DNA from 2 places in the Brevundimonas pondensis genome. Region 1 is predicted to be linked to the other one. Evidence: riboswitches for the same ligand, from Rfam matches in the RefSeq annotation. Region 1 holds a riboswitch; the other holds the start of a gene.
The links. A riboswitch is a leader RNA that binds a small molecule or an ion and turns the genes downstream of it on or off. The one in region 1 is predicted to bind cobalamin.
Positions count from the first base shown of each region.

Region 1 (10,354 bases):
TGTCGACGTCGCCGTCCACTGGCATCCCGGCAACGTCAACAGCGCCCGTCAGGGCGACACCATGTCCAACGTCTCGGGCAAGTTCCGCTTCTACGGCGTCTCCTCCCACGCCGCCGCCGCGCCGGATCGCGGACGCTCGGCCCTGGACGGGGTCGAGGCCATGAACGCCATGGTCAACCTGATGCGCGAGCACGTGCCCGACCGCACCCGCATCCACTACGCCATCACCGACGGGGCCAAGGCGCCCAACGTCGTCCCGGCCTTCGCCGAGAGCTACTACTACGTCCGCCACAACGACCCGCAGATCGTCCGCGACGTGCTGGAGCGGGTCAAGAAGGCCGCCGAGGGCGCGGCGCTCGGCACCGGCACCCGCGTCGAGTTCGAGGCCATCGGCGGCGTCTATTCCATGCTGCCGAACGAAGCCCTGATGACCGTCATGGACCGCAACCTGCGTCATGTCGGCGGCATCACCTGGACGCCCGAGGAAATCGCCCTGGCGACCGAGATCCAGAAGACCCTGCCGACCAAGCCGGACCTGGCCAGCGTCGGCGCGATCGAACCGGCCGTGATCGGCGGCGACTTCGGCGGTTCGACCGACGTCTCGGACGTGTCGTGGGTCGCGCCGACAGTCGGCCTGTCCACCGCCACCTTCGTCCCCGGATCGGCGGGTCACTCCTGGCAGAACGTCGTGGCCGCCGGCTCGACCATCGGCCTGAAGGGCGCCCATCTGGCCGCCAAGACCCTGGCCCTGACCACCGCCGAACTGTTCCAGAGCCCGGACACCATCGCCACGGCCAAGGCCGAGTTCGAGCGTCGTCGCGGCCCGGACTTCAAATACGAGGCCCTGCTGGGCGACCGCGCCCCGGCGCTCAACTACCGCGACTAGGGCAGGATGAGGGGTGTCGGCGCAGGGTTTGAACAGATCAACCCGCCTGACATCCCCCTCCAATCCCGGTAAAATAGGGCGATTGTCCGCGTCTTGAGGCGATCGGCCCGCCGCCAGCCGCCCGTGCGCCATGATGCGCGCTTCGCCAGCGGCCAAGGAGGCATTTCAGACGATTCAGACGAATTGGACTCTGTTTTTCAGGTCTCGCTCTCCGCCGCGCGCCTGGCCGGCCGGCTCCTGACCGCCCGCGCCGGCTGCCCCGCATGGATGTCGCGCCCGCGCCGCTCGACCTCCTGCAGGATGACCGCCAGCTCCTTGTCGGTCAGGTGCTCGATGCCGATGAAGCCCGCATCGGCCTTCTTCACCGCATAGACCAACTCGTCCAGCTTGGCGTGCATGGCCGCCGCGTCGCGGTTCTGGGTGTTCTGGATCAGAAAGACCATCAGGAAGGTGATGATGGTCGTGCCGGTGTTGATCACCAGCTGCCAGGTCTCGCTGAACTTGAAGGCCGGGCCCGTCACGGCCCAGACCAGGACCAGCAACAGACACAGGATGAAGGTCCACGGACGGCCCGCCACCTTGGCCGTCGTATTGGCGAAATGGTTGAACAGCTTTTCCATGGCCGTTTAACCCGCATGAACGGTCGAGGTTGCTCAGGGCAGCGGCGGCGCCCTTCGCTCCTTGGTCACCTGTTCATAGGCATAGCCCAGCGACAGGATGCGGGCGTCGTCCCACTTGCCGCCGATGAAGCTGAGCCCCACCGGCATCCCCCGGTCGAAACCCATGGGCACGCTCAGGTGCGGATAGCCCGCGACCGCCGCCAGCCGACTGGCCGAGCCCTGCATCTCGTCCTCGTCCTTGGGATCATTGGTCCAGGCGCGCGAGGTCGTCGGCGCGATCAGGGCGACCACCCTGTGCTCGGTCATCATCCGGTCGATCCCGTCCGGTCCCGCCGCCCGCAGCGACCTGGCCCGCGCCTCGACATAGGCCGGATCACCCAGGCCGCGGGTCGCCTGGGCCTTCTCGAACAGGTCCTGGCCGAACAACACCGTCTCGCGCGGCTCGGCGGCGTTGAAGGCGATGACGTCGGCCAGGGTCCGCGTCTTCACCTGCGCCGGCTCGGTCGAGGCCAGATAGGCGTTCAGGTCGTGCTTCAGCTCGGTCAGCAGGACCGTCAACTCCCACCCGCCGATGGCGCGCAGATCGGTCGGCGCCTGCTCGATCTCGACCACCTCGGCCCCGGCGGCGCGCAGGGCGGTCAGGGCCCGCTCGAACTCGGCGCGGGTCTCGGCGGAATAGGAGGGCGACAGGAAGCGCATCACCCCGATGCGGGCGCCCCGCAGGCTGTTCGCGTCCAGCGCCGCGCGATAATCGACCTTGCGCGCATCGGCCTCGGCCGTCGCCGGGTCGGCGGGATCGCTGCCCGCGATGACGCTCAGGACGATGGCCGCGTCCTCGACCGTCGTGGCGATGGGGCCGGCGGTGTCCTGCGAATGGCTGATCGGCACGACGTGGGTACGGCTGACCAGACCCACGGTCGGCTTGAATCCGACCACGCCGTTGACCGAGGCGGGACAGGTGATCGAGCCGTCCGTCTCGGTGCCGATGGCGACCGGCGCCAGACCGATGGCCACCGCCACCGCGCTGCCCGACGACGAACCGCACGGCGTCCGGGCGGGGTCATAGGGGTTGCGCGTCTGCCCCCCGACCGCGCTCCAGCCGCTGATGGAATCCGACGAGCGGATATTGGCCCACTCCGACAGATTGGTCTTGCCGAGGATGATCGCCCCGGCCTCCCGCAGTCGGGCGACCAGAGGCGCGTCGCGCCCTGGCGCATTGGCGGCCAGGGCCAACGAACCGGCCGTCGTCGGCATATCGCGCGTCTCGATATTGTCCTTCAGCAGGACAGGAAGGCCCTCCAGATAGCCCTCCCCCTCGCTCGCCGCCCAATCGATGCGCGGCGCCAACATCACCAAGGCGTTCGGCGCGACAGCCTCGCCCGCCTGCCGGTCGATCCGTCGCGCCCACGCAACATGGCTCGGTCCATAAAAGGCCATATGGTCAATGATCTGCGCTGCCGTCGGAAGCTGACGCCCCGACGTCGCAGCCGCCGGTTCCTCCTTGGCCGTGGCGCACGCCGTCAGCGCCAGGGCGCTGACGGCGGCGAGGATCAATCCGCCTTGGCGGGCGCCCGCGCGCCGATGGTGCGGTCGAGGAAGTCGAGGTAGGTGCGCCATAGGTGAAGCTGCCTCTCGTTGCCGCGCACGCCATGACGCTGTCCGGGATAGAGCATGGTCTCGAAGGGAATGCTCTTTTCCTGCAGCGCGTTCAGCACCCGCGTGGTGTTCTCGAAGATGACGTTGTCGTCGGCCATGCCGTGCAGCAGCAGCAGACGCCCGGTCAGGTGATCGAGGCGGCCCAGCACGTCGGAGGCGGCATAGCCGTCCACATTGGCCTGCGGCGTCGACATGTAGCGCTCGGTATAGGCGGTGTCGTAGAGGCTCCACTCGGTCGGCGGGGCGCCCGCCAGGGCCGAGGCCAGACCCATCTTGGGCTCGGTCAGCGCCATCAGGCTCATGAAGCCGCCATAGGACCAGCCCATCATGGCGATGCGGCTGTCATCGACATAGGGCAGCGACCGCAGATAGTCGGCGGCGATGACCTGATCCTCGATCTCGGGCTGACCCATCTTCAGATAGAGGGCCTGCTTGAACGCCGCCGAACGATCGCCCTCGCCCCGGTTGTCCAGTCTGAAGACGATATAGCCCGCCTCGGTCAGCAACTGGTTGGTCGCCGACTGCCAGCCGTTCTTCACGCCGCCGCCCGAGGGCCCCCCGTACACCTGCATCACGACTGGATAGGTCTTGCTTGGGTCAAAATCAGGCGGCGTGGTCATCTGCCACATCAGCGTCTCGCCGTGGCTTTGCAGGGTGCCGAAGGTCGGCTTCTGCTGCCGCTCGGCATAGGGCCAGAAGGGGTGGCCGGGCTGCAGCCTGTTCTCCTCGATCCAGCGGATGCGCTGGCCGTCGATGCCATAGAGGGCCGACTGCATCGGCGTGTTCACGTCGGTATAATTGCCGACATAGGCCGTGCCGGTCCGGTTGACCGAGGCGCTCCACCAGCCGCCGCGCGGGGTGATCTCTACGGGCGTCGCGGTCCGCTTCATGCTGGCGCGGAACAGCTGCTGCTCGATCGGGTACTCCTTGCCGTCGCGCATCGAGGCGGTGAAGAAGATCTCCCCCGTCGCCTCATTGACGCCTTCCAGCGCCTTGACCGGATAGTCGCCGCGCGTGATCGCCCGCAGGCGGCGGCCGTCGCGGTTGTGGAGATAGAGGTGCTTCCAGCCGCTCTCTTCCGACGCCCAGATGAAGTTCCCGTCCGTCAGCGCCTTGAAGTCATGATTCAGCGGCACCCAGGCGTCCGAGCGCTGGGTGGCGATGACGCGGCTGGCGCCAGTCGCCGGATCGACGCTCAGCAGGTCGAGCGTCTTCTGGTCGCGCGACAGGCGCTGGACGTACAGGGTCCGCCCGTCCTTGGCCCAGTTGACGCGGGCCAGATAGATGTCGGCGTTCGCGCCCAGGTCGACCTTGACCCGCTGCCCCGCCTGCACGTCCTGCACATAGAGTTCGACCACGGCGTTGGGGCGACCGGCGCGCGGGTAGCGCTGCTCGATCACCGAGGCGCCGCCGCCGGTGATGTCCAGGCGCGGAATGATGTCGACCTGGGTCTCATCGGTGCGTTGCAGGGCGATGAAACGCTCGTCCGGGCTCCACCAGTAGCCGGTGTCGCGATCCAGCTCTTCCTGGGCGATGAACTCGGCCGTGGCCCAGGTGATCAGTCCGTCGCCGTCCGTGGTGATCGCCTGCTCGGCGCCCGAGGCCAGGTTGAGCACGACCAGATCCTGATCCCGCACGAAGCTGACGAAGGCGCCCTTGGGCGAAACCTTGGCGTCGATCTCATCGGCCGTGGTTTCGGTCAGACGGCGCACGCTGCCATCAGCACGGTTAGCCAGGAAGATGTCGCCTTCCAGCGGCGCCAGGATGTAGCGGCCCTGCTCGTCCCACGAATATTCGACCACGCCCCGCTGCGAAATCCGCATCCGTTCGCGCCGCGCCTTCTCGGCCTCGGACAGCTCGCCGGCATCAGGGACCAAGGCCCGTGCGTCGATCAGCTTGAAGGGCTCGCCGCCCTTCACCGGCGCGGCCCACAGGTCCAGCACGTCCACGTCGTCCTCGCGCGAGCGCAGGAAGGCGACCAGTTCGCCGTCGGGCGACAGGCTAACGCCCTTGGCCACCGGCCCGGCCAGGGACGGATTGGCGAACACCCGCTCGACCGTCAGGATCGAGGACGCGGGCGCTGTGGCGGCGGGCGGAGCCGCCGGCTGCGGAGAAGATTGGGCAAAGGCCGAGGTCGCAGCCATCAGGATCGTCGAAGCAAGAAGGAATGTGCGCATGGCGGCGAAGCTAGAGGCGGATTCTTCCGCCGTCATCCGCAAATCTGCGCGGCTGCGACGCCCGCGAGCCTTTCGCATTCGCCCGCGACCGCCTAGTTAGGCCCCATGTCCGACGCCTCCACCGCCGCGCCGCCCGTCAAGGCCAGCCCGTTCCACAATCTGGAAGTCCTGTGGGTCCGCCACTGGAACGATCAACTGTTCAGCTTCGGCGTGAAACGGCCGGAGGATTTCCGCTTCCGTTCGGGCGAGTTCGTCATGATCGGTCTGCCGGGCGAAGACGGCGCAAAGCCCATCCTGCGCGCCTATTCCATCGCATCGCCCTTCTGGGCCGAGGAACTGGAGTTCTTCTCGATCAAGGTCGAGGACGGCCCCCTGACCTCGCGCTTGCAGAAGATCCAGCCGGGCGACAGCGTTCTGATGGGCAAGAAGCCGACCGGCACCCTGGTGCTGGACGCCCTGACCGGCGGCGAGCGTCTGTGGCTGATCGGCACCGGCACGGGCCTGGCGCCCTGGCTGTCGGTCGCGCGCGATCCGGAAACCTATTCCCGCTTCAAGCAGGTCATCGTCTGCCACACGGTGCGCAACGTCGCCGACCTGGCCTATCGCGACTTCTTCAGCCACGAGATCCACGACGATCCGCTGATCGGCGACGAGGCCAAGGCTCAGTTGACCTATTATCCGACCGTGACCCGCGAGCGTTTCGAGACGCCGGGCCGCATCACCGATCGCATCAAGTCGGGCGACGTCTTCGCCGACCTGCAACTGCCCATCGGCTTCTCGCCCAACAGCGACCGCGTCATGCTGTGCGGCTCGATGGCCATGATCAAGGAGACCGGCGAGTTGCTGGAATCCTACGGCCTGAAAGAAGGCTCGAACGCCGAACCCGGCGACTATGTTCTGGAGCGCGCCTTTGTCGGCTGACCTGATGACCGCCCCCCGCACCGTCGCCATCGACGACCGCAAGGCCCCGGAAGACTGCGCAACCATGATCGACGTGCGTCAGGGCGTGGATGCCCTGGACCGCGCTCTGGTGACCCTGCTGGCCGAGCGCCAGCGCTATATGGACGCCGCCGCCCGCATCAAGCCGAACCGCGACGCCGTCTTCGACCAGGCCCGCATCGACGACGTGGTGGCAAAGGTGCTGGCGGCGGCCGAACCCGCCGGCCTGTCGCCCGACATCGCCGAGCCGGTCTGGCGCCTGCTGATCGACCGCTGCATCGCCCACGAGTTCGGAACCTGGGACCGCACACGCAACCCCAAGCCATAAACATATAAGCATATCGTTATATGTTCTTGACTTACCCCGGCGCATAAGGCCTTTTGCCCGCCGTCGTGGTCTGCGCGTCGTTTCGGCGGCGCGGAGCTAAGAGGGAAGCCGGTGCGACACCGGCGCTGCCCCCGCAACTGTAAGCGGCGAGCCGAAGGTTCATCTTGTGTCACTGGCGTTTCGACGCCGGGAAGGCCGAGCCTGAAGCCGTGACCCGTGAGCCAGGAGACCTGCCCCGACAGATAACGTCCTCCGGCGGGGTGTCCGGTCAGGCCGCATGTGCGCCGCCGGTCTCCTGAAGCCCGCGCGGGCGTGCGCGCGCCCCTGTCTGAAGCCCTGCCCTTGCAAAGGCTTCGAGACATGACCGTCCGCCCCAACGTCCAGTCCGCCATTCTCGGCTTCCCCCGTATCGGCCCGAAACGCGAGCTCAAAGCCGCGCTCGAAGCGCATTGGGCCGGGCGAATGAGCGCCGACGACCTGCTGGCGACCACCGCGGACCTGCGCGCGCGCACCTGGCGGAAGCAACGCGAGTTGGGCGCAAACATCATACCTTCCAATGACTTCTCGCTATACGATCATGTTCTGGACACGTCCGCCATGGTCGGAGCCTTGCCGACGCTTTACGGCCAGGAGACGGAACAGGTCGCACTGAAGACCTATTTCGCCACGGCGCGCGGATCGCAGGGCGAACACGAAGCGACATGCGGATGCGGCCATGGCGCCGCGCCCGGAGGCGAAGGTGTGCCGGCGGCCGAAATGACCAAGTGGTTCGACACCAACTACCACTACATCGTGCCGGAATTCACCGAGAACCAGACTTTCCGCCTGACGTCGACCAAGGCGCTGGACGAGTATCTGGAAGCCAAGGCGCTGGGCATAGAAACACGCCCCGTCCTTTTGGGGCCGGTCAGCTATCTTTTGCTGGGCAAGGCGCGGAATGCTGACTTCGATCCCTTGAGTCTGCTGCCGCAACTTCTGCCGGTCTACGCCGAGGTTCTGCGCTCCCTGGCCCGCGCCGGCGCCACCTGGGTGCAGATGGACGAACCCTGCCTGGTGACCGATCTGAACGATGAGGCCCGTGAGGCCTACCGGCTGGCCTATCGCGTACTGACCGACGTCGTGCCCCCCACCAAGGTCATGCTGACCACCTACTTCGGGGGCTTGGGGGACAACCTGGAAACCGTACTGTGGCTTCCGATCGATGGTCTGCATATCGACCTGACCCGTGCGCCCGAGCAGTTGGACGCCGTGCTGGCGGACGCCCGACCGGATCTGGTCCTTTCATTGGGCGTCATCGACGGGCGCAACATCTGGAAAGCCGACCTCAACGCAATTCTCGACCGATTGGAGCCTGTCATCGACAGAGGCCGCACAGTGATCCTGGCGCCGTCCTGCTCCTTGTTGCACACGCCCATCGATCTCGAGCGGGAAACAACGCTGGACCCCGAGGTGAAGGACTGGCTCGCCTTTGCCGTACAGAAAATCGCCGAGCTGGAGATTCTGACCCGTGCCTTGAACCAGGGGCGCGAGAGCGTGCGCGAAATTCTGGATGCAGCTTCGGCTTCTGTCGCCTGCCGAGCGGCCTCTCCCCGTATTCACGACCCGGTGGTTCAGGCGCGTACAGCCGACCGCACGCAGATGCAGACGCGGCGTTCCTCCTCTTTCGAGGTGCGTCGTGCGGCTCAGGTTCGCCGTCTGAACCTGCCCGCCTGGCCGACAACCACCATAGGCTCATTCCCCCAGACCCCCGCCGTCCGAAAGGCCCGCGCCGACCACGGCAAAGGCGTCATCGACGCCGGCGCCTATGAGGCCTTCCTGCGCGAGGAAACGGCCCGAACCATCAGGTGGCAGGAAGAGATCGGTCTCGATGTCCTGGTCCATGGCGAATTCGAACGCAACGACATGGTCCAGTATTTCGGCGAACAGCTCTCCGGCTTCACCTTCACCAGGAACGCATGGGTCCAATCCTACGGCTCGCGCTGCGTGCGTCCGCCCATCATCTACGGCGATGTTTCCCGGCCCCTGCCGATGACGGTGGAATGGTGGCGCTACGCCCAGTCCCTGACCGACAAGCCGATGAAGGGCATGCTGACCGGACCCGTGACCATCCTGAACTGGTCCTTCGTTCGCGACGACCAGCCTCGTAGCGAGACCTGTCGCCAGATCGCCTTCGCCATCCGTGACGAAGTGCTCGACCTAGAAGCCGCCGGCGCTCCCATCATCCAGATCGACGAGGCGGCCCTGCGCGAAGGCCTGCCCCTGCGCCGATCTGACTGGCAGGCCTATCTCGGATGGGCGGTGGAGTGTTTCCGCATCACCGCCTCGGGCGTCGCCGACCACACCCAGATCCACACCCATATGTGCTACTCCGAGTTCAACGACATCATCCGTTCGATCGGAGAGATGGACGCGGACGTCATCTCCATCGAGACCTCGCGTTCGAAGATGGAGTTGCTGGACGCCTTTTCTGACTATCGCTACCCCGCGGAGATCGGACCGGGGGTCTACGACATCCACTCGCCGCGCGTGCCCGCCGTCGAAGACATCAGCGCCCTGCTGAAGGCCGCGGCCGAGAGACTGCCCGCTGACCGTCTGTGGGTGAATCCCGATTGCGGCCTGAAAACACGAAGCTGGCCGGAGACCGAAGCGGCGCTCGTCAACATGGTCACCGCGGCGCGGGCGGCGCGGGCATGAGCATCCGGCTGATCGACATGGTGTTTCCCGGCGACGCCAATCACCATGGCACCCTGTTCGGCGGCGTGGGACTGGCGCACCTGGACAAGGTCGCCTTCCTGGCCGCCAGCCGGCATGCGCGACGCACCGTGGTGACCGCAGGCTGCGAACGGATCGACTTCGCCGCACCGGCGCGGATTGGTGAAATGGTCGAGGCTGTGGGTCGTGTGGTGCGGACCGGCCGAACTTCGCTCGGCGTGGAAGTTGAACTTCACGCCGAGGCCCTGTTGAGCGGCGAACGGCGCCTGTGCACCCGAGGCCTGTTCAACATGGTCGCCCTGGGCGCGGATCAGCTGACGCTGTCTCCGCCGCCCGGGATCGACATCCCGACAGAGGCGGATGATTGGTTAAGGGCCGCCGACATGGTCTTCCCCGGCACGACCAATCACTACGGCACCCTGTTCGGCGGAGACGCCCTGAAGTTGATGGGCAAGGCGGCCTTTGTCGCGGCGACGCGACGTGCGCGAAAAGTCGTGGTCATGGCCGCCACCCACCGCATCGACTTCAGCACCCCAATCCGCGAAGGCGACATGGTGGAGACGGCCTCACGCGTGAAGACGACAGGCCGCTCCTCGTTGACCATCGAGGTCCAGCTTTGGGCCGAAGACCTGCTGAACGGTCGACGTAGTCACTCGGCGACGGCGGAGTTCGTCATGGTGGCGGTCGATCAGAGCGGCCGTCCTGAGCCGTTGGGCTGATCGCCGAAGTTCAGGCCGGAGGCTCCAGCTGAACAGCGAGGCGCAGCGGCTGCAGCATGCCCTTGGGCGGCGGCGGCAGACGGCGACCGTCCACCACCCCACGCAAGGCTGCCGAAGCCTTGAGCGGAGCGCGCGGCGCCGGTTCGACGCGGGTGACGACGCCGTCAGCCGAAACCCACAACCTCAGCTCCAAAGACTCGGTCGGCTGATCCGGGGATGAGCGGAGCTGGTCCAATTCCTGACGCAGGTCGATCGCCGCCGCCTCATCAGCTTCCAGCCAGGTCGTCAAAGTCCGTGTTGCGTTCTCGGCATAGGCG
Region 1 covers NZ_CP062006.1:907,200-917,553, reverse strand. Annotated here, with positions in the region: gene IFE19_RS04660 (amidohydrolase) at 1-886, shown strand, start outside; gene IFE19_RS04655 (low affinity iron permease family protein) at 1,084-1,506, opposite strand; gene IFE19_RS04650 (amidase) at 1,540-2,856, opposite strand; gene IFE19_RS04645 (S9 family peptidase) at 3,057-5,306, opposite strand; gene IFE19_RS04640 (ferredoxin--NADP reductase) at 5,445-6,260, shown strand; gene IFE19_RS04635 (chorismate mutase) at 6,265-6,606, shown strand; cobalamin riboswitch at 6,656-6,858, shown strand; gene metE (5-methyltetrahydropteroyltriglutamate--homocysteine S-methyltransferase) at 6,967-9,300, shown strand; gene IFE19_RS04625 (acyl-CoA thioesterase) at 9,297-10,037, shown strand; gene IFE19_RS04620 (hypothetical protein) at 10,048-10,354, opposite strand, start outside.

Region 2 (10,354 bases), 1.3 Mb from region 1:
GAGGCGCAGGTGCGCGAGGTGGTCGAACAGCACGTCGAAGGCCGCACGTTCGGCGTTCTGGGTCAGCCGCGCGTCAATGTGCTGCTGACCAACCGGGCGCTGGACGCTCGCTTTGCGCGCCCTGCCGCGGAGGGCTGATGGCGCCGTCCATGCTCCCGACGGACAAGACCCCGGCCGCCCCGCGCAAGCGTGGGCGGCTGAAGGTTTTTCTGGGTATGTCGCCCGGGGTCGGCAAGACCTATGAGATGCTGCGCGCCGCCCGCCGCCGAAAGGCGGAAGGCGACGACGTGGTCGTCGGCGTGGTCGAAACCCATGGCCGCAAGGAGACCATGAGCCTGCTGCGCGGGCTGGAGGTCATGGCCCGCAACCCCATCGCCTATCGCGACCGGACCCTGCTGGAGTTCGATCTCGACGGCGCCGTGGCGCGCCGCCCCGGCCTGCTGCTGGTCGATGAATACGCCCACTCCAACGCCCCCGGCTCGCGCCATCCCAAGCGCTGGCAGGACGTGGAGGAGATCCTGGACGCCGGGATCGACGTCTGGACCACCTTGAACGTCCAGCATCTGGAAAGCCTGTCGGACGTGGTGCTGCGTATCACCGGGGTGCGCCAGCGTGAAAGCGTGCCCGACAGCGCCCTGTCGCGCGCCGACGACATCGAGGTGGTGGACATCACGCCCGAGGAGCTGCGGAAGCGCCTGGCCGAGGGCAAGGTCTATGTGCCCGAGACGGCGCGTTTGGCTTCGGACAACTTCTTCAAGGTCGAGAATCTGACAGCTCTGCGCGAACTGGCCCTGCGCCGCGCGGCCCAGACGGTGGACGATCAACTGGTGGCCCGCCTGCGCGAACAGGGGGTGCCGGGGCCGTGGGCGGCGGGGGAGCGGATCCTGGTGCTGGTCAGCGGCGACGCCATGGCCGCCCCCCTGGTCCGCGCCGGGCGGCGGTTGTCGGACATGATGATGGACGCGCCCTGGACCGTGGCCCACGTCGATCGGCCCTCGGGCGCACGCCACGGCGTCGGCTCGGCGGGCAAGCTGTCGGATGCGCTGAAGCTGGCGGAGCAACTGGGCGGGCGCACGGTGGTCCTGAGCGGCGACGACGTGGTGCGCGCCGTCATGGACCACGCCCATCAGAACAACATCACCCAGATCGTTCTGGCCAAGGGCCGCGACAGCCGCCTGTCCGAATGGCTGGGCCGGTCGCTGGCCGCCGAACTGCTGCGCCAGGCGCGCGGGGTGGCGGTCCACGTCATTACCGATGGAGCCGATCTGGAGGAGAAGACCCTGCGCGAGCCGCGCATGGTCCTGACCGGCGGCTGGCGCGGCTATGCCGTCGGCGCGGCCTGTGTCGTCGCGGCGACGGGCCTCGCCCTGCTGCTGGACCGGACCTTCGAGCGGGTTGATCTGGGCGTCATCTACCTGTCGGCGGTGCTGGCGGCGGGGGTGCTCTATGGCCTGCGTCCGGCGCTGGCGGCGGCGACGCTGGCCTTCCTGACCTACAACTTCCTGTTTCTTCAGCCGCGCTACAGCTTCGCTATCGGCTCGCCGACCGACCTTTTGACCCTGATCGTCTTCTGGGCCGTGGCCCTGACGACCGGCGTCCTGGCCGGGCGCGTGCGCGAGCAGGCCAGGGCGGCCCAGCGCCGCGCCTCGGCGGTCTCGGCCCTGCTGGCCGCCAGCCAGAGGCTGACCGGGGTGGGCGACCGCGCCGCCGCCGCGCGCATCCTGGCCGAACAGACGGCGGCGGCGGCCGGAGCGGGGGCTGTGGTCCTTTTGCCCCTCAACGACGAACTGACCCTGATCGCGGGCGCGCCGACCAAGGCGGCGCTGGACGCCGAGGCCATGGCCGCCGCCCGCTGGGCCTGGGAGAAGGGCGAACCGGCGGGCCACGGCACCGGAACCCTGCCGCAGGCGCGCTGGACTTTCCGGCCCCTGCAGGGCGTGCGCGACCGGGCGGGCGTGGCGGGGATCGAGGCGGCGGCCCTGTCGCCCGGTTCGGACGAGGAAAAACTGGCCCTGGCCCTGCTGGATCAGGGCGCCGTGGCGGTCGAGCGCGCCGACCTGGCCGGGCAGGCGGTCGAGACCGAGACCCTGCGTCGCACCGACCGTTTCCGGGGCGCGCTGATGAACTCGGTCAGCCATGATTTGCGGACGCCCCTGTCCACGGTGCTGGGCGCCTCGACGACGCTGATCGACCTGGGCGACAAGCTGACGCCGGCCGTGCGCGCCGACCTGCTGCTGTCGATCCGCGAGGAGGCCGAGCGGCTCAGTCGCTATGTCGGCGACCTGCTGGACATGACCCGGCTGGAGGGCGGCGGTCTGAACATTCGCGCCGACTGGGTCGACGTGCGCGATGTGCTGAACGCGGCGGGCAAACGGGTGGCGCGGCGTCTGGGCGGGCGGAAAATGACCCGCGACTTCCCGGCCCAGCTCAGCCTGGTCATGGTGGATCAGGGGCTGCTGGAGCAGGCGCTCGTGAACATCCTTGAAAACGCCGTGGCCTACAGCCCCGACGGCTCGACCGTCGAACTGGCCGCCTATGAGGACCGGGGTGCGGTGGTCATCTCCATCGAGGATGAGGGCCAGGGCATCCCCACCGCCGAGCTGGAGCGCGTCTTCGACAAGTTTCGCCGCATGGAGGAGCCGTCTGACCGGAGCAAGGGCGCAGGCCTCGGCCTGGCCATCGCCAAGGGCTTCGTCGAGGCCATGAACGGCCGCATCGCCGCCGCCAGCCCGATTCAGGATGGAAAAGGCACGCGCATCCTGATCAGCCTGCCCAAGGCCGTCGTCACCCACCCGAGCCTGCTCTAGACTTCGCCAATGGCCGCTGTCCGTCCCCAGATTCTCGTCATCGACGACGAGCCCCAGATCCACCGCTTCCTGTCCCCGGCGCTGGACGCCGCCGGCTATGAGCCGCGCCGCGCCGACAGCGGGCAGGAGGGCCTGCGCGGCATCGCCCTGTGGAGCCCGGACGCCGTGGTGCTGGATCTGGGCCTGCCCGACATGGACGGCAAGGACGTGCTGGCCCGCGCGCGGGAGTTCTATTCCGGTCCCATCATCATCCTGTCGGCGCGCGACAAGGAGGCCGAGAAGATCGCCGCCCTGGACCTGGGGGCTGACGACTATGTCGAAAAGCCCTTCGGCGTCGGCGAACTGCTGGCCCGGGTCCGCGCCAACCTGCGCCAGGCCGCCCCGCGCGTGGAGGCCAGCGGGCCGTTGACGGCGGGGGAGGTGGTCATCGACCTGGAGCGCCGCCTGATCACCCGCGCCGAGGCCGCCGTGCGCGTGACGCCCAAGGAATACGACGTCCTGGCCCATCTGGCGCGCAACGCCGGCAAGGTCGTCGGCCACCGCGACCTGCTGACCGCCGTCTGGGGCAAGGCCCACGCCGACGACACCCAGTATCTGCGCGTGGTCATCGGCCAACTGCGTCAGAAGCTGGAAGCCGACCCGGCTCAGCCGCGCCTGATCGCGACAGAACCGGGTGTCGGTTATCGACTGACGGCCTGAGGTCGCTTTTGCGATGGTTGACCTGACCGGCGCGCGGCCCTACTGCCACCGACGCGTCAGGTTCCCCGAAAGGGGATCAAAAGGGAACGGAGTGTGAGACTCCGGCTGTTCCCGCAACTGTAAGCGGTTAGCCCGCGCGTCATACGCCACTGGCGGTCCTGAAGGCCACGGCCTGAACGACTTCTGGGAAGGCGACGCGCATCGGCCCTGATCCGCAAGCCAGGAGACCTGCCTGTCGCCGTCGTTCTCTGCGCGGTCGGGATGTGCCGGGCGGTCGAGGTGACTCGTGTGACGACAAGTGAAAACCTGCCGCGCTCGCGGCCGTTTTCGTGCGTCTGTACGGCGCCGGAAGCAGCCACGACGCGGCGTCGTCAATGGAGCCGCCGGATGAACCGGATCGCCTATGCTACCCTCGCCGCCGCCAGTCTGTTGGCGGCCTTCCCCGCCGCCGCCGTTGAAACGGACCAGCAAGCCGCCGCGCCCGACGTCGCCGGCCGCGCCGCCGCCACCCAGGTTGAAGACGTAGTCGTCACCGCCAACCGTTCGGCTCAGCCGATCGAGCGCGTCGGCGCCTCGGTCACGGTCTTGACCCAGGCCGCTCTGGAAAACCGCCAGACCACGGCCGTGGTCGAGCTTCTGGCCGAGACGCCGGGCGTCAGCTACACGCGCAATGGCGGCGTCGGAACGGTCAGCGGGCTGAGAATCCGGGGCGCGGAAAGCTACCACACGGTCGTGCTTCTTGACGGGGTCAAGATGAACGATCCGACCTCGACGCAAGGCGGCTACAACTTCGGAAACCTGCTGGTGGGCGACACGGCGCGCATCGAGGTGCTGCGCGGCGCCCAATCGACCCTGTGGGGCAGCCAGGCCATCGGCGGCGTGGTGAACATCGTCACCGCCGAACCGACCGAAGCCCTGCAAGGCAGCCTGGACGCCGAGGCCGGCGCGCGCGGCACGACCTATTTCCGCGGCGGGGTCGGCGGCGCCGGCGAGCGCCTGAACTGGCGCCTGGCCGCCAGCCGTTATTCGACGGACGGCTTCTCGGCCGACGCCACCGGAACCGAGGACGACGGCTATGCCAATACCGGTCTGTCGGGGCGTGTGAACCTGAAGCTGACTGACGCCGTGTCGCTGGACCTGCGATCGGTCTGGTCGGATGGCCGGGTTGATCTCGATGCCTGGAACGGTGATGCGCGTCGCTACGGCAATACGCGTGAACTGGCCGCCTACGCCGGACTGAATTTCGATCTTCTGGGCGGGCGTCTGCGTAACCGTATTGGCCACGCCTGGACCGATACCGACACGCAGTATTACGATCCCGACGTACATGTTCAGCCCCTGACCTATGATGCTCTCGGCCAGAACCAGCGGTGGGAATATCAGGGCGTATTCGCCGTCAGCGAGACGCTGAACGCCACCTTTGGCGCCGAGAGCGAACGTTCGGAGATGAAGGTTCGTGTGCCGGATGCCTGGGACCCGAACCCCGCCTACACCCGCGGCAAGGCCGGTATCGACAGCGTCTATGGCCAGGTCCAGTGGACCGCACTGGATGGCCTGACCCTGACCGGCGGCCTGCGCTACGACGATCATGAAGTCTACGGCGGCAAGGCTCTGGGACAGGCTGCGGCGGCATGGGCGCTGAACGAGGGCGACACCGTCCTGCGCGCCAGCTGGGGACAGGGCTTCCGGGCACCGGGTCTCTATGAGCTCTACAGCAACCTTGGCAATCTGACGCTTCAGCCTGAAGAATTCGACAGCTGGGAAATCGGCGTCGAGCAGCGCCTCTTTGATCGCGCCGTCGTCTCGGCCGTCTACTTCAATCGTCAGGCGGACAACGAGATCCGTTACAACAGCTGCGATGTCGGCACGACCGATCCGCTTTGCGGCGGCGTGAACCGTTGGGGCTATTACAAGAACCTGCAGAAGACCGAGGCTCAGGGCATCGAGCTGATCGGTCGTGTGGACGTGACCGACCGCCTGAACCTCAGCGCCAACTACACCTGGACCGAGGCGCAGAATGTTGAGGGCGACTACAACGGTAAGCAACTGACCTATCGGCCCGAGCATACGGCCAATCTGGCGGCGGATTACGCCTGGGTCTTTGGTCTGAAGACGGGCGTGTCGGTGCGCTATGTCGGCGAGCGTTTCACCACCGCGAACAATTCCGCTGACCTGGACGCCTACACCCTGGTCGATATTCGGGCTTCGTATCCGATCAATGATCACCTGGAAGTCTATGGCCGTGTCGAGAACCTCTTCGATGAAGAGTATCAAACGATCCTGAACTACGGCACGGCCGGACAGGGCGCCTTCGGCGGCGTTCGCGTTCGCTTCTGACGCCTGTCTGTTGACGGCCGCATCGGGTGCGGACGGCAATCGTGAGGGGGCCGGCGATCATTCGCCGGTCCCTTTTGCGTTTCCGGGCGGCGGCCCTGAATTGAGCCGCCGCCTCGGGATCAGCTGAGCACGACGATAGCGACGCGACGGTTCTGGGCGCGGCCTTCGCGCGTGTTGTTCGGCGCCACCGGCTTGGTCTCGCCATAGGAGATGGTCGCCATGCGGTTCAGGGCGATGCCCTGGTCGCTGAGGAAGCGGCGGACGGCTTCGGCGCGGGCCTGGCCGAGCATTTCATTGGCGTGGGTGTCGCCCGACGAGTCGGTGTGGCCCTGGATTTCCAGATAGACGTTGCGGTTTTCGGCCTTGAGGCGCTGGACCAGTTCGGACAGGCGCTGTTCGGCCTCGGGCGAAAGGGCGTCGCGGTTGACCGGGAATTTCACCGAGTCATCCGACAGCACGACCTCATACAGGAACTTGCCTTCAGCCAGCTTGTGGGCGGCGTTGGCGCGGTTCAGGGCTTCGCCGGCAGTGCCTTCGACCTGAGTCAGATGGTTGTCGACTTCGGTCACGCGGCCATCGACCACGGCGACATTGTCGCGCACGAAACGGTGGCTGGCGCAGCCGCTGGCGGCCAGGCCGCCGATCAGCACGACGCTGGTCACAGCGATCGCGCGAGAGGTCAGTTTGATCAAGTTCAGTCTCCTTCGTTCCGGAGCGCTATTCCCGGATGCATGCGCAAGCAGTCCTGTTTGCGCAGGAACGGCGCGGTAGAGACGCGTGACGAAAGAAAAGGTGCCAGCTTAACTATAGAAAAATTTAAGATATCTGCGTTTTTTGCGCTTCTCGAACGTTATGCTTCGAGCACCTTGATCCTGACACGAGCAGATGATTTTCAAAGTAATGGTCATATGCCGTGAGATCGACTTCGGAACATCAATGTCGAAGCTTCGCCATACTGAAATTGAAATATCGCGGGTTGTCGCTGAATGAGTGGGCAGCACCGTCGGCGAAGGATCGTAGGACCGGCGACCGTGGCGTTCAGTCTTCTGACGCACGCCCTTGTGCTGGCCGTCATTCTGTTCGCGCCGGTCAAGGTTCCCGTCTATCCGCCGGAGCGACCGGTCATGGAGGTGGAGCTGATTGAGCTTCTGCCGCCGCCGCCCGCGCCGGAACCGGCGGCGCAGGAAGCCGGAGGCGGCAAGCCGGCCGCAGCCCCGACGCCCGAGCCAAAGCCTGCGCCCCCGCCGACCCCGGTGAAGACGCCGGTCAAGGCCGCGCCTGCGCCGCCTGCGCGTCCTGCGCCGCGGCCCAGCCGTCCGGCGCGGCGGCCGCCGACGGTGGAGCCTGTGCCGATCTCGGCGCCGGAGCCCAGCGTCTCCTACGTCTTTCTGGGCGACGCCGCCCTTGCAGGGGCGATGACAGCCGGGGGCGGCTCCGGCGTCGGCAGCGGCGCCGGTAGTGGTACGGGCACGGGATCCGGCAGTGGTTCCGGCTCAGGCTCCGGTTCGGGATCGGGAGGGGTCTGCAACATGATCGAGCGTCTGCAGAACGCCCTGCGCGACGACCCGCGCATCCGGGCGCGCCTGACCGAGGCCTATCGCGACTCCGGCGCGCGTGGCCGGGCCATTGTCATCTGGAACGGCGATTGGGTGCTGAGCCCCGGTCAGGACGGCAAGGGACTGGCGGGCGTGCGTCAGGCCGTGGCTGTGGTGGTCGGCTTCTCGCCCCGTGAGTGCAAGTCCCAGGCGGTGCGCGGCTATGTGGTTGTGACCCTGAGTGATGATCCCGGCGCGCCCAAGCTGGCGCTGGGGACCGGCCAGTGGCGCTGGTCGGACCTGTTGGGGCTCTAGTAGGGCGACAGACGCGCCGCCGTATTCTGGCACAGGCTCTTGATCCAGCGCCGCGCCGCTTTCAGCCGCGCCGTGCCGTGAACCTCGCGGTGGGTGCTGAGCCAGAAGCGGCGCTCGATCAGCACCTGATCGGGCAGGACCCGCATCAGCCCCTCGGCCAGAAAGCAGGGCAGGACCCCGATGCCGCCGCCCGCCGCGATCATGTCCCGCTGCGCCCGGATCGAGGATGAGGCCAGGCGCGGCCTCAGGTTGGGGCGGATCTCGTCCAGATAATGCAGCTCCGGCGCATAGATCAGGTCGTCGACATAGCCGACGATGTCGAAGTCCGGCAGGTCCTCAACACGCTGCGGCGCGCCATGCCGGGTCAAGTGCTCGGGCGCGGCATAGAGGGCCAGTTGATAGGGCGTCAGCGGCTCGACGATCAGGCGCGGGCTGGCCGCGGGGCTCAGGGTGATGGCCATGTCCACCTCGCGCCGGCTGGGCGACAGGAAGCCGGAGCTGGCGGCCAGTTCGATGTTCAGGCCGGGGTGCGCCGCCAGCAACGCGGGCAGGGCGGGGGCTAGGACCGCGCCGCCGAAGCCCTCGGAGGCGCTGATCCGCACCGTGCCGGCGATCAGGTCGGGCCGCGTCACCCGCTCAGCGGCCTCCATCGCGCTTTCGGCGTCCAGCGCCGTCTCCAGCAGTTGCGCCCCCGCCGCCGTCAGCAGCAGGCCGGACGCCGAGCGCACCACCAGGGTCGATTTCAGCGCCGTCTCTAGCCGCGCCACGCGCCGCCCGACCGTGGCCGCGTCTATGCCCAGTCGCTGCGCCGCCACAGCCAGCGAGCCCGCCCGCGCGGCGGCGATGAAGATGCGAACGTCGTCCCAGTCGAACATTGCGCGAATGCACAGCATAGGATGCAAGATTGCAATGGGTGGCGAGCCCTTCGTCTGCTAGGCCATGCTGGAACGAACAACGACATCACAGGGAAACGCCTTCATGCGCGACATTCGCCACTTCATCGACGGTGCGGCCTTCGACGGCGCATCGGGCCGTTTCGGCGACGTGTTCAACCCCAACACCGGCGAGGTTCAGGCCCGCGTCCAGCTGGCGACCGTCGGCGAGATGGACCGCGCGGTTCAGGCCGCTCAAGCCGCCTTCGAGGGCTGGTCCTCGACCAACCCGCAGCGCCGCGCCCGCGTCATGTTCGAGTTCAAGCGCCTGGTCGAGGCCAATATGAACGAGCTGGCCGAGCTGCTGTCCTCGGAACACGGCAAGGTCATCGCCGACTCTAAGGGCGACATTCAGCGCGGCCTGGAAGTCATTGAATTCGCTTGCGGCATCCCGCACGCGCTGAAGGGCGAGTACACGCAAGGCGCCGGGCCCGGCATCGACGTCTATTCCATGCGCCAGCCGCTGGGCGTCGTGGCGGGCATCACCCCGTTCAACTTCCCCGGCATGATCCCGATGTGGATGTTCGGCATGGCGATCGCCGCCGGCAACACCTTCATCCTTAAGCCGTCCGAGCGTGATCCGTCGCTGCCGGTGCGTCTGGGGGAACTGATGATGGAAGCCGGCGCGCCCAAGGGCGTGCTGAACGTCGTCCACGGCGACAAGGTGGCGGTCGACGCCATCCTGACCCACCCTGACATCCACGCCGTCAGCTTCGTCGGCTCGTCGGACATCGCCCACTACGTCTATCAGATGGGCGCCCAGCACGGGAAACGCGTCCAGGCCATGGGCGGCGCCAAGAACCACGGCATCGTCCTGCCCGACGCCGACATGGATCAGGTGATCAAGGACCTGACCGGCGCGGCCTATGGCTCGGCTGGCGAGCGCTGCATGGCCCTGCCGGTGGTGGTGCCGGTCGGTCAGCGCACCGCCGACGAACTGCGCGAGCGTCTGGTCTCGGAGATCCCCAACCTGCGCGTCGGCGTCTCGACCGACGTCGAGGCCCACTATGGCCCGGTCGTCACCCAGACCCACAAGGACAAGGTCCTGGGCTGGATCAACAAGGGCGTCGAGGAAGGCGCCGAACTGGTCGTCGACGGCCGCGAGTTCAGCCTGCAGGGCCACGAGAAGGGCTTCTTCATCGGCCCGTCGCTGTTCGACCACGTCAAGCCCGAGATGGAATCCTACAAGGAAGAGATCTTCGGCCCGGTGCTGCAGATCATGCGCGCCGCCAGCTTCGAGGAGGCCCTGAGCCTGCCGAGCAAGCACCAGTACGGCAACGGCGTAGCCATCTTCACCCAGAACGGCCGCGCGGCCCGCGACTTCGCCGCCCGCGTCAACGTCGGCATGGTCGGCATCAACGTGCCGATTCCGGTGCCGGTGGCCTATCACTCGTTCGGCGGCTGGAAGCGTTCGGCCTTCGGCGACATCAACCAGCACGGCATGGAAGGTCTGCGCTTCTGGACCAAGACCAAGACCGTCACGGCCCGCTGGCCTGACAGCGAACTGGAACACGCCGACAGCTCCTTCGTCATCCCGACAATGGGCTGATGAGACCGGAACCCGACCTCAGACGCTGAGGTCGGGTTTTTCTTTGTTAGCGGCGGATGGCCTCGAACCCGCCGGTGAAGACGGCCTCCATGGCGTCGCAGATGGCGCCCATTTCCGAGGACTTGCACAGGCCGCCGGACAGGACGTCGATACGGCCCGTCTGGGCCAGCGACAAAGTCA
Region 2 covers NZ_CP062006.1:2,236,082-2,246,435, reverse strand. Annotated here, with positions in the region: gene kdpC (potassium-transporting ATPase subunit KdpC) at 1-138, shown strand, start outside; gene IFE19_RS11190 (sensor histidine kinase) at 150-2,807, shown strand; gene IFE19_RS11185 (response regulator) at 2,817-3,506, shown strand; cobalamin riboswitch at 3,549-3,756, shown strand; gene IFE19_RS11180 (TonB-dependent receptor plug domain-containing protein) at 3,894-5,843, shown strand; gene IFE19_RS11175 (OmpA family protein) at 5,963-6,535, opposite strand; gene IFE19_RS11170 (hypothetical protein) at 6,575-6,760, shown strand; gene IFE19_RS11165 (hypothetical protein) at 6,875-7,693, shown strand; gene IFE19_RS11160 (LysR family transcriptional regulator) at 7,690-8,568, opposite strand; gene IFE19_RS11155 (CoA-acylating methylmalonate-semialdehyde dehydrogenase) at 8,672-10,174, shown strand; gene IFE19_RS11150 (TetR/AcrR family transcriptional regulator) at 10,221-10,354, opposite strand, start outside.
Region 2: linked by a shared signal. The riboswitch ahead of IFE19_RS11180 (TonB-dependent receptor plug domain-containing protein) and the one ahead of metE (5-methyltetrahydropteroyltriglutamate--homocysteine S-methyltransferase) in region 1 are both predicted to bind cobalamin.